Regions from separate parts of the Phytobacter sp. V69 genome, predicted to be linked through region 2. Evidence: predicted binding sites of a transcription regulator. Region 2 holds the regulator's gene; each other region holds the start of a gene.

Region 1 (3,172 bases), on a different contig from region 2:
TCCAGTCAAACTCGTACATTATTTGCCCCCCATATTGCCCGGCAGGCGAATTTTGCGTTCTACCAGATTCATCACCAACATAATGAAGGCGTTAATTAACACGTACGCGACGGTAATCGCGGTGAAAGACTCCCAGGCGTGTGCAGAGTAATCCAGCAGCTTACCCGCCTGTGCCGCCATATCCACCAATCCGATAGTGGAGGCGATAGCGGAGTTTTTTACCAGGTTCATCATCTCAGAGGTCATCGGCGGCACAATCACGCGATACGCATTCGGCAGCAGAACATAGCGGTACGTTTGCGATAGCGTCAGGCCCATGGCGAGACCGGCGTTCTTCTGCCCGCGTGGCAGCGACTGGATTGCTGCACGAACCTGCTCGCAAACACGCGCAGCAGTGAACAAGCCAAGGCAGACCATCGAGGAGACAAAGAATTGAATGTTAGGGTCCAGTTCAGATTTGAACCACATACCGATATTTTCCGGCAGCAGTTCCGGTACCACCAGATACCAGGTAAAGAACTGTACGATTAACGGGACGTTACGGAACAATTCCACATAGCAGGTGCCGATGCCCGACAGGATGCGGTTGGGAACAGTACGCAGAATACCAAACAGAGAACCAACCAAAAAAGCGATGATCCAGGCAGTGATCGACAGCGCGATCGTGACCTGAAAACCGCTCCATAGCCAGCCCAGATAGGTTGTGTTGCCGAACGGGGCTTGTTGCAGGAAAATTCCCCAGTTCCAGTCTATGGACATAAATCTACTCCGGAAAAAAAAGGGTAGCAGCGCTACCCTCGAAGATTGTGCGAAGAGCTTGTGTTCGCGTCGAATGGGGAACGACCATTCAACGTATAGTCTGTCCGTGCTGCTTCAACAATCGAGAGGGCAGGCTATCCCGCCCCTGACTACACTTCATTCGCCACGCCGCTTTGCGTGGGCTGCCTTTGCTTACCCCGACCATTACGTTTTTAGTTGGCCTTTGGGGAGCGGCTCAGTACAGCCCTGATACAACATGAATAAATGTGTGTATTCTTTTTAATTAATTAGTTCAGAGCCTTATCGTTCGGTTCTTTGAACAGCGCTTTCATGTCATCAGACAGGTCAAAGTTGATGTTCATGTTTTTCGGCGGGATTGGGTTTTTGAACCACTTATCAAACCATTTCGCCGCTTCGCCGGAGGTCTGTGCCTGAGCGATGGAGTCGTCCATCAGCTTTTTGAATTCCGGGTCATTTTTACGCAGCATACAGCCGTAGGCTTCGTGAGACTGCGGTTTACCCACGATGTCCCAGTTGTCCGGTTTCTTCGCTTTTGCACGTTCACCCGCCAGCAGGGCGTCATCCATCATAAAGGCCACGGCGCGGCCGCTTTCCAGGGTACGGAAAGAGTCGCCATGGTCTTTGGCGCTGATGATGCGCATATCCATTTTCTGCTCGTCATTCAGTTTGTGCAGCAGGATCTCAGAGGTTGTACCGGAGGTCACCACCACCGCTTTGCCTTTCAGATCCGGGAAATCTTTAATGTCGCCGCCTTTTTTGGCCAACAGACGGGTACCAACAACGAAGATGGTGTCAGAGAAAGCCGCTTGTTTCTGACGTTCCACGTTGTTAGTGGTGGAGCCGCATTCGAAATCAAAGGTGCCGTTTTGCAGCAACGGAATACGGTTTTGTGAGGTGATTGGAATCAGTTTGACTTCCAGATCGGGTTTGTTGAGTTTTTTCTTCACTGCTTCAACGATAGCGTTGGAGTAGTCCTGAGAGTAACCCACGACTTTTTGTTCGTTGTCGTAATAGGAGAACGGTACGGAAGATTCACGGTGCCCGACCACGATCACGCCGTTTTTGGCAATTTTTTCCAGAGTAGGCTGTTGCGCCTCTGCCGGAGCGGCCGCATCAGCAGGTTTCGCTTCATCAGCGGCATGTGCCAGACCGGCAGACATTCCCATAACCAGCATTGCTGTGGCCAGTTTACGTAATTGCATATCCAACTCCTTTATCGTCGCGCCAGAGACGCATTGATACCCATTGTGAGTGTTGTGTTTGTTATATCCTGCTGCAAATGCGTGCAGTGTTGTATGCGTTTGTTAGCATTTAGTTTGGCTTAATGTAAAGATTTTGCTGCGGTATTGTTTGTTTTTGCGAAGTGCACCGCACCGTTTGAAGGCAAAAATCTTCCATTGCACCATTTTGGTGCTGTGTGCGATCCGTCATGGTGCGAGCTCTTCGCACATCGGGGAAAATCGCAGTTACATGAATTTATAAAGCAATTGATGTGCCAGAAATGGCTTTTGCGGGGAATATCACGGAAAAGCCCTCTTCATTGTGGAAGAGGGCTCAGGAGGAAAAACTATTTGCGGCGTTGTCTCAGGCTCATGATCAGTGCGCCAAAACCGAGCAGCGCGGTCAGAGCCCACAGCGGCCAGTTCCCCATGCGGGCATAAGGTGTCATGCCGGAAGTTGGCGTCACTTTCGCGGTCAGTACCTGGCGGGTAAATTGCGGGATCATCGCCTGGATTTCACCGGTTGGCCCAATCACCGCTGTAATGCCGTTATTGGTGCTGCGCAGTAACGGACGTGCCAGCTCCAGCGAACGCATACGCGCCATCTGGAAGTGCTGCCATGGGCCTATCGACTTACCAAACCAGGCATCATTCGAGATAGTCAGCAGGAAATCGGTATCCGGGCGGAAATTATCGCGCACCTGCTCGCCAAGGATAATTTCGTAGCAGACCGCCGGGGTCAGCTTGTAACCGTGTGCCGACAGCGGAGGCTGAACATAGGGTCCACGGCTGAATGACGACATCGGCAGGTCAAAGAACGGCGCCAGCGGACGGAGGATTGATTCCAGCGGGACAAATTCGCCAAACGGCACCAGGTGATTTTTGTTATAGCGATCGGTCGAGCTATAGCTGTACGCGCTGTCTTTGCCGAGGGTGATGATGGTGTTGTAGGTGTCGTAACGGTTCTGCTGGTTAAGACGAGCATCCACAATCCCGGTGATGAGCGTACTGTCATTTGTGCGCATCAAATCATCCATCATGCCCAGGAAACGCTGCTGGTTGATTTCAAGATCGGAAATCGCAGATTCCGGCCAGATGATGAGCTGTGATTTGCCCAATTCCGGCTGACTGGCGTTGAGGTAAACTTTCAGCGTATCCAGCAGCTGACCTTC
Region 2 (3,172 bases):
TGTGGTGGCAGGCTCAACTGTTTTGCAGCCATTTCACTGATGATTTCCAGCGCACGTTTTTTGCTCTGGCAGTGAACGCCACTACGGGTACATTCCTGGTTAAGGACATTGCTCAATTGAAGAGCGGAATCGTTGTTCATCATAATTTCACCTAAGCATCGCCAGTGCAGACACCCTGCCGGGTTACGACAGGGTGATACGCGCCAGACGAGAGCCCGGACAATTAGTGTTGTTTCAGTTTATCTTTATGCTTCGTAAGTTGCCGCGCCAGTTTATCAATTAAAACGTCGATGGCAGCGTACATGTCTTGACCTTCCGCACTCGCATGAATCTCACCCCCGTTCACATGCAGGGTTGCGTCCGAGATATGAGTCACTTTCTCCACTTTCAACACAACATAGACCTGATTGATCCTTTCGAAATACTGTTCGAGTTTGGCAAATTTCGCGGTGACGAATTCGCGCAGGGACTCGGTTATCTCGACGTTATGTCCTGTGATGTTAAGCTGCATAGTGTCTTCCTTATCGGTTAGGTCACACCAGCTGTTTACGCTGATTAGACGGCGGAATGGATAAAGACTCTCGATACTTCGCAACGGTTCGCCGCGCTACCATAATGCCCTGGTCAGAGAGCATGGTAGTCAGCTTACTGTCGCTCAACGGCTTCGCAGGATTCTCTGCGGCAATTAATTTCTTCACCAGTGCCCGGATAGCCGTTGACGAGGCTTCGCCGCCGCCTTCGGTATTCACATGGCTGGAGAAGAAATACTTAAGCTCAAAGATGCCACGCGGACTGTGCAGATATTTTTGGGTCGTGACACGGGAAATCGTGGATTCGTGCATCTCGACGGCCTGAGCGATATCCGCCAGCACCATCGGTTTCATAAACTCTTCGCCCTGTTCGAAGAACGCCTGCTGCTGTTCAACAATGCAGCGGCTTACCCTCAACAGGGTATCATTTCGGCTCTCAAGGCTTTTGATCAGCCATTTCGCTTCCTGCAGATTACTGCGGATAAACTGGCTGTCGGCATCGTTACGTGCACCACCGCACATGGAGGCGTAGTGCTGGTTGATTTGCAGACGCGGAATGCTGTCGGAGTTTAGCTCGACCGTCCAGCGCCCGTTGTGCTTGCGGACCAGAACGTCAGGAATGACATATTCTGGTTCACCCGTCTGGATTGACTGGCCGGGGCGTGGGTCGAGAGACTGGATTAAATTGACTGCCTCTTTCAGCACCTCTTCTTTCAGGCGCGTCACACGCATCAGCGTGCGGAAGTCGTGATTGGCGAGCAGATCCAGATGATCGCTGATAATTAAACGCGCTTCATCGCACCAGGGCGTATCCCTGGCAAACTGAGAAAGCTGGATCAACAGGCAATCGCGCAGATCTTTAGCGGCAACGCCGACCGGATCGAAACGCTGGATACGTTTCAGCACCGCTTCGACTTCATCCATGCCGATCTCTTCATCGCCCATACTTTCCAGAATATCTTCCAGCGGAACGGTGAGATAACCCGTGTCATCAACGGCGTCGACAATGGAGGTCGCTATGGCACGATCGGTGTCTGAGAATGGCGTGAGTCCCACCTGCCACATCAGGTAATCCTGCAGCGACTGGGTGGTTTCGCCCTGATAAATGGGGAGTTCATCGTCAAGATAATCGGTGCTGCTGCCGGAAGGGGTGCCCGCAGTATAGATTTCGTCCCAGCTGGCATCCAGCGGCAGCTCTTCGGGCATCTCTTTTTGCTCGAGGGCGTCGACGGTATCAAGGCTTTCATTATCCTGGGATTGTTGCGCATCCACTTCTTCGTGAAGATCGGTTTGCTCAAGCAATGGGTTACTCTCCAGAGCTTGCTGGAGTTCTTGCTGGAGTTCCAACGTGGACAGCTGCAGCAGGCGGATGGCCTGTTGCAGCTGTGGCGTCATGGCTAGCTGTTGGCTAAGCCGTAATTGCAAACCTTGCTTCATATTCAGAGCAGTACTCTCCGACTAAACACGTCAATAAACCCTACCCTATCAGAGTCTGAAGTCTTCCCCAAGATATACGCGCTTAACGTGTTCGTCTTCAAGGATTTGCTGAGGCGTGCCGTGCGCGATCAAATGGCCCTGACTGACGATATAAGCCCGTTCACAAACCGCCAGCGTCTCACGAACGTTGTGGTCGGTAATCAACACGCCAAGCCCGCTATCGCGCAGGTGCTCAATGATGCGTTTGATATCAATAACCGATATCGGGTCAACGCCGGCAAAAGGTTCATCCAGCAGGATAAATTTAGGGTTTGCAGCCAGCGCACGGGCGATTTCAACACGGCGGCGTTCACCACCGGAAAGCGCCTGGCCCATATTGTCGCGCAGATGCTCAATATGGAACTCTTCCATCAGCTCGTTCGCTCGATCCACGCGCTGTTCAGACGTCAGATCATCACGAATCTGCAGGACTGCCATCAGATTGTCAAATACGCTCAGGCGGCGGAAAATCGAGGCTTCCTGCGGTAAATAACCAATGCCACGACGCGCTCGCGCATGCAGTGGCAGCAGGCTGATATCTTCATCGTCGATGATGATATTGCCCGCATCGCGCGACACGATACCCACGACCATGTAGAACGTTGTGGTTTTACCTGCACCGTTAGGTCCGAGCAGCCCGACAATTTCGCCTGAATTAACGGTCAGACTGACATCTTCCACCACACGGCGGCCTTTGTAGGCCTTGGCGAGATTCTTTGCAGTTAATGTTGCCATAACGAATTAGTTACTCTTTTTTTGCGCCGGAGCCGGGGTCTGATTGTTGCTCTTATCCTGCAACTGTGACGGCACCAGAACCGTCGTCACGCGTTTGCCTTTATCGCTGAAAGCCTGCATTTTCTGCTCTTTCACCAGATAGGTAATTTTGTCGCCCTTGATGTTGCTATCAAGCTGTTCCAGGTAGGCATTGCCTGTCAGGACCACGAAATCTTTTTCCAGTTCGTAATGCATCTGGGACGCGTGGCCTTTCACCGGCTTGCCGTTATCCTGCATCTGGTAAAACGTGGCAGGATTACCGTAACCATCAATGATTTCTTTGCCTTGCTGACCATTAGGGCGGGTTACCACCACTTTGTCGGCGTTGATTTTGATAGTGCCCTGCGTCACGACAACATTGCCGGTGAAGGTCACCACATTGCCTTGCATAT
Region 3 (3,172 bases), on a different contig from region 2:
TCGATACGCAGCGCGATGTAAGCATCGATCGCGTCGTCGGTGAATACGCCACCCGCAGTCAGGAACTCGCGGTCTTCGCTCAGGCTGTTCAGTGCTTCTTCCAGAGAACCTGCAACCTGCGGGATTTCTTTCGCTTCTTCAGCTGGCAGGTCATACAGGTTTTTGTCCATTGCTTCGCCCGGGTGGATCTTGTTCTTGATACCGTCAAGACCAGCCATCAGCAGCGCTGCGAAGCACAGGTACGGGTTAGCAGCCGGGTCCGGGAAACGCACTTCGATACGACGTGCTTTCGGGGATGCAACCACCGGAATACGGATGGAAGCAGAACGGTTACGGGCAGAGTAAGCCAGCATTACCGGTGCTTCATAACCCGGGACCAGACGTTTGTAGGAGTTGGTGGTCGGGTTAGACAGGGCGTTGATCGCTTTAGCGTGTTTGATTACGCCGCCGATGTAGTACAGCGCCTGCTCAGACAGACCCGCATATTTGTCGCCAGAGAACAGGTTTACGCCGTTCTTGGACAGGGACATGTGGCAGTGCATACCGGAACCGTTATCACCGAACATTGGTTTCGGCATGAAGGTCGCGGTTTTACCGAAACGGTGCGCAACGTTGTGAACCACATATTTGTAGATCTGAATTTCGTCAGCTTTTTTGGTCATGGTGTTGAAGCGGGTTGCCACTTCGTTCTGACCAGCAGTTGCCACTTCGTGGTGATGAGCTTCAACAACCAGGCCCATCTCTTCCATCACCAGACACATGGTAGAACGCAGGTCTTGTGCAGAATCCACTGGCGGAACCGGGAAGTAACCACCTTTAACAGCCGGACGGTGACCTTTGTTACCGCCTTCGTATTTGGTGGAGGAGTTCCATGCGCCTTCGATATCATCGATAGCAACGTGGGAACCAGAAATAGAGCTGCCGAAACGTACGTCGTCGAACAGGAAGAATTCTGGTTCTGGTCCGAACAGAACGGTGTCTGCGATGCCAGTTGCGCGCAGGTATTCTTCAGCGCGTTTTGCGATGGAACGCGGGTCACGATCGTAGCCCTGCAGGGTACCTGGTTCCAGGATGTCGCAGCGGATGATCAGAGTCGGTTCTTCGTAGAACGGGTCAATGACAGCGGTAGAAGCGTCTGGCATCAGAACCATGTCAGATTCGTTAATGCCTTTCCAGCCGCCAATCGAGGAGCCGTCAAACATTTTGCCTTCTTCAAAGAATTCGGCATTCACCTGGTGAGCAGGGATCGTGACGTGCTGCTCTTTACCTTTGGTATCGGTAAAGCGCAAATCAACAAATTTCACTTCGTGCTCATTCAGCATCGTCAAAACGTGTTCAGCGGACATACTTAAACTCTCCCGGATTTTTCATTGTCGTCGTGGAAACGAGGTCTACAATTACGGCTCTAACCTGTCGTTGTTGCCATGAAAAAGATAAAGCGAAATCTATGCCAACTTTCAAATGTCACTAAAAAGGCGCTATTATGCGCACCATAGTGCAAAAGGGCTGCACCACGATGGTTATATTGCACCAATTCAGTGCCTGAATGTGAACGTCGAGCACTGAATTGGTGCAATTCCTGGTTAAGTAGCCCAATTTCGCTTCGTGAAAGCGATCACAAAGGAACTCTGCAATACTTGTTTGCGGGGGATGTTTGTGATCCTGTTTTGTAGTGCGATTAATCCGTGTACAATAACGCGCTATTTCTAAATGCCTGAGGCAAAGTTGTGATCGAAAATCTGCGTAACATCGCCATCATCGCGCACGTTGACCATGGTAAAACTACCCTGGTTGATAAGCTGCTGCAGCAATCCGGTACGTTCGATGCGCGTGCCGAAACTCAAGAGCGAGTGATGGACTCCAACGATTTGGAGAAAGAGCGTGGGATTACCATCCTGGCTAAAAACACCGCTATCAAATGGAATGATTACCGTATCAACATCGTTGATACCCCAGGGCACGCCGACTTCGGTGGCGAAGTTGAACGTGTCATGTCCATGGTAGATTCCGTTCTGTTGGTCGTTGATGCAATGGATGGTCCGATGCCGCAGACGCGCTTCGTGACCAAAAAAGCCTTTGCTCATGGCCTGAAACCTATTGTTGTTATCAACAAAGTTGACCGTCCGGGCGCGCGTCCTGACTGGGTTGTTGACCAGGTATTTGACCTGTTCGTTAACCTCGATGCGACCGACGAACAACTGGACTTCCCTATCGTTTACGCTTCTGCGCTGAACGGTATCGCGGGTCTGGATCACGAAGATATGGCGGAAGACATGACCCCGCTGTATCAGACTATTGTTGATCGTGTACCGGCTCCGAACGTTGACCTTGATGGCCCGCTGCAGATGCAAATCTCCCAGCTGGACTACAACAACTACGTTGGCGTCATCGGTATCGGCCGCATCAAACGTGGTAAAGTTAAGCCGAACCAGCAGGTCACTATCATTGATAGCGAAGGCAAAACCCGTAACGGTAAAGTCGGTAAAGTTCTGACCCATCTGGGCCTTGAGCGTATTGAGAGCGACATTGCAGAAGCAGGCGATATCATCGCAATCACCGGTCTGGGCGAGCTGAATATCTCCGACACCATCTGCGATACGCAGAATGTTGAAGCGCTGCCGGCGCTGTCTGTTGATGAGCCGACCGTTACCATGTTCTTCTGCGTTAACACCTCTCCGTTCTGCGGTAAAGAAGGTAAGTACGTTACCTCTCGTCAGATCCTTGACCGCCTGAACAAAGAGCTGGTGCACAACGTTGCGCTGCGCGTAGAAGAAACCGAAGACGCTGATGCATTCCGCGTTTCTGGTCGTGGTGAGCTGCACCTGTCTGTTCTGATCGAAAACATGCGTCGTGAAGGTTTCGAAATGGCGGTTTCCCGTCCGAAAGTTATCTTCCGCGAAATCGACGGCCGTAAACAAGAGCCGTTCGAAAACGTAACGCTGGACGTTGAAGAGCAGCATCAGGGTTCTGTGATGCAGGCTCTGGGTGAGCGTAAAGGCGACCTGAAAAACATGAATCCAGATGGCAAAGGCCGCGTACGTCTCGACTACGTGATCCCAAGCCGTGGCCTGATCGGCTTCCGTTCTGAGTTCATGACCATGACTTCCGGTACTGGTCTGCTGTACTCCACTTTCAGCCACTACGATGACGTTCGTGCGGGTGATGTCGGTCA
Region 4 (3,172 bases), on a different contig from region 2:
GTTTGCCACGCAGCGCCCACTCACCAAAGACCCAGGAGAGGATTGCTCCTGCCGTTGCCACGACGGTGTTCACGAATGCCAGAGCAGCAATCTCGTTCGCCGCACTTGCAGAACCGGCGTTGAAACCGAACCAACCGAAGTAGAGGATAGCCGTACCAGTAAACACCATCGGCAGGTTGTGCGGTTTAAACGCTTCTTTGCCAAAACCAACACGTTTGCCAATCAGGTAAGCACCCACCAGGCCCGCCACTGCGGCATTGATGTGAACAACCGTACCACCCGCGAAATCCAGCGCGCCATGGGTTGCCAGCAGACCGCCACCCCATACCATGTGGGCAATCGGTACATAGGACAGCGTCAGCCATACCACAACGAAAATCAGTACCGCAGAGAAACGGATACGTTCAGCTAACGCACCGACGATCAGGCCGACGGTAATACAGGCAAACGAGCCCTGGAACGCGACGTGAATGTACTGATAGAAGCTCCCCATCAGCGCTTTCAGTTCGATATTTTTTAGCATCACCCAGTCGAAGCTGCCGAAGAAGCTACCGCCAGTGCCGAAGGCCAGAGAGTAGCCATAAACTACCCACAGTACGCACACCAGTGCAAACGTAACCGCCACCTGCGTCAGCATAGAGAGGACGTTTTTACCGCGGATTAAGCCGCCATAGAACAGGGCAATGCCCGGAATTGTCATGAACAGCACCAGTGCGGTGCAAATCATCATAAAGGCATTGTCGGCTTTATCGACGACGACCGGATCGGCTGCCATAGCCAGGCCCGGCAGCAGTGCCAGCGAGGCCAGCGAGGCCAGACCCGTTTTTAATATTGCTTTCTTCATTTTACCCATCCCCTCACGGTGTGCCAGGTATTACAGTGCCGCTTCGTCGGCTTCGCCGGTACGAATACGAATGACGCGTTGCAGCTCGGCAACGAAAATTTTGCCGTCGCCAATTTTGCCGGTGTAGGCCGCTTTGCTAATGACATCAATCACTTCATCGAGCTGATCGTCAGCAATCGCCACATCAATCTTCACTTTCGGCAGGAAGTTAACGCTGTACTCCGCACCGCGGTACAACTCAGCGTGCCCTTTCTGACGCCCGAAACCTTTCACTTCGGTCACGGTTAACCCTTGAATACCAATTGAAGACAGTGCTTCACGAACGTCTTCCAGTTTAAATGGCTTAATCACCACGGTAACCAGCTTCATAGATCCCCCTCCAGTCGAAAATCGATAATGGCCGCAGCTAACACGCAATAGATATTGCAAGCGGTGTGCCAAAAATGAAAAACGGGCAAATTTCAGGCTGTTAAGCCGTATAAGAAGGATGAGATTGCACAGGGATGAAAATGGGAATGGTTCAGATTGTTCCTGGAAAAGAAAAACGCACCACGACAGTGCGCGATGCGTTACTTTTTTGCACCAACAGAGGATCCTGTTAGTAGCGTGCTTAATTTTGGTGCATCAGGCGATTAGCGATTCTTCTCGCACGCTGGCGGCAAGCTCTTCTCCCGCCAGTTGCAGTTGATACATCTGCCAGTAACGCCCTTTTGCCTCAAGCAGTTGCTGATGCGTACCGCGTTCAACGGCCTGACCGCGATTGAGGACCAGGATGGTTTCCGCTTCGACAATCGTCGACAGTCGGTGTGCGATCACCACCAGCGTCGTGTGCTGCCTGACCGCTACCAGCGCCTGCTGAATCGCTTTCTCGGTGCCCGAATCGATGTTCGCCGTTGCCTCATCCAGAATCAGGATCTGCGGCGTATCCACCAGCACGCGCGCCAGCGCCAGCAACTGTTTCTGCCCGACAGAGAGATTATTCCCCTGCTCGCCCAGGCGGGTGTGAATCCCCTCCGGCATTTCGCGCGCCAGCTCAGCCAGTTGTACAACTTCAAGCGCGTGCCAGACCTGCTCTTCGGAAATATCGCGCCCCAGCGTGACGTTGGCAAAGAAGGTATCCGCCATCACAACCGGATCCTGTTGCACCATCGCCACCCCTTTGCGCAATGCGCTGTGGCTTAGGGAGGAAAGCGGTCGACCATCCAGGCGGATTTCCCCTTTGGTCAGCGGGTAGTACCCCATCAGCAGGTTCGCCAGCGTACTTTTACCGCTGCCGGTATGCCCCACCAGCGCCACAAAACTACGGGGAGGTACGTTCAGGCTGATGTCCTGCAACACCAGGCTGTCATCACGATAGGCAAAGGAGACATCGTTGATATCAATAGATCCGCTTTTCAGTGGCTCATCGTCATAACCATAGGCCTGACGCGGACAGTCCATCAGTTCAAAGACGCGCTCCCCGGCCACCACTGCCTGCTGGAGCATCGACTGCTGGGTCGTCAGCTCAATCAACGGCTCATTCAGGCGACCCAGGTAGCTAATAAAGGCATACAGCACCCCCACTTCCATCGTGCCGACCGAGCTAAAGCCGAACAGCATCAACAGACCGCACAAAATCAACGCGGAGAAGAGGCTCAGCAACGGGCGCAGCAAGAAACCGTCGAGGCGCAGCGTCTGCATACGCGCCAGATAGTGGGAACGGCTTGCCGACCCCATGCGCTCACCAAAACGCGCCTGCTGGCGGAATTGCTGAATCACGCTCATCCCATTGATGACTTCGTTGAAACCATCATTAATATCCGCCAGGTAAGCCCGCATCCGGCGCACAATCGGCGTGCTGTAACGCTGATAAATCAGCATCACGATGATAACCGCCGGGAAGATGCAGATAGCGACCAGCGCCATGCGCCAGTCGAGGCTGAACATCGCCACCAGCATTGCGCCAATCAACGCCGCGCTGCGCAGTACCGTCGCCACTACTGTGACGTAGAGATCACGGATCACTTCGGTGTCGTTGGTGACGCGCGAAATAATCTGCCCGACCGGCTGGGTGTCGAACGCGCTCAGCGGCTGACGGAGCGCGGCGTCCATCACGTCGGTACGCAACCGCTGCACCACGCCGACGGCAGCCTCGTTAAACAGTAAGGCCTGGGCGTAATGCAGCCCGGCCGCCAGCACCTGCAGGCAAATATAGACCATGACCATGCCCGCGACCAGGCCAACCGGCAGGTAGCTTTTCGCCACCATGTTGTCGATAAAGTAGCTGATCAGCGCCGGGCCGGACACTTCCGCTGCCGCCGCAATCCACAGCATCACCACGGCCCGCGT

The links. The regulator sigma-54, encoded in region 2, starts transcription at its own class of promoters, with help from an activator protein. The targets are predictions, from matches to a motif close to GTTGGCACANNTTTCGCTNT.
Region 1: ACSZPU_RS06675 (amino acid ABC transporter substrate-binding protein) is a predicted target of sigma-54. The motif match lies at 2,261-2,280, and genes of this name have one in related genera.
Region 3: glnA (glutamate--ammonia ligase) is a predicted target of sigma-54. The motif match lies at 1,436-1,455, and genes of this name have one in related genera.
Region 4: glnK (P-II family nitrogen regulator) is a predicted target of sigma-54. The motif match lies at 1,267-1,286, and genes of this name have one in related genera.

Annotation. Positions count from the first base shown of each region.
Region 1 covers NZ_CBFFRL010000032.1:3,375-6,546, forward strand. The annotation lists gene gltK (glutamate/aspartate ABC transporter permease GltK) at 1-19, opposite strand, end outside; gene ACSZPU_RS06670 (amino acid ABC transporter permease) at 19-759, opposite strand; gene ACSZPU_RS06675 (amino acid ABC transporter substrate-binding protein) at 1,047-1,982, opposite strand; gene lnt (apolipoprotein N-acyltransferase) at 2,348-3,172, opposite strand, start outside.
Region 2 covers NZ_CBFFRL010000002.1:52,087-55,258, forward strand. The annotation lists gene ptsN (PTS IIA-like nitrogen regulatory protein PtsN) at 1-143, opposite strand, end outside; gene hpf (ribosome hibernation promoting factor) at 224-511, opposite strand; gene rpoN (RNA polymerase factor sigma-54) at 534-1,967, opposite strand; gene lptB (LPS export ABC transporter ATP-binding protein) at 2,016-2,741, opposite strand; gene lptA (lipopolysaccharide ABC transporter substrate-binding protein LptA) at 2,748-3,172, opposite strand, start outside.
Region 3 covers NZ_CBFFRL010000096.1:985-4,156, reverse strand. The annotation lists gene glnA (glutamate--ammonia ligase) at 1-1,346, opposite strand, end outside; gene typA (ribosome-dependent GTPase TypA) at 1,728-3,172, shown strand, end outside.
Region 4 covers NZ_CBFFRL010000042.1:751-3,922, forward strand. The annotation lists gene amtB (ammonium transporter AmtB) at 1-844, opposite strand, end outside; gene glnK (P-II family nitrogen regulator) at 875-1,213, opposite strand; gene ACSZPU_RS08235 (SmdB family multidrug efflux ABC transporter permease/ATP-binding protein) at 1,469-3,172, opposite strand, start outside.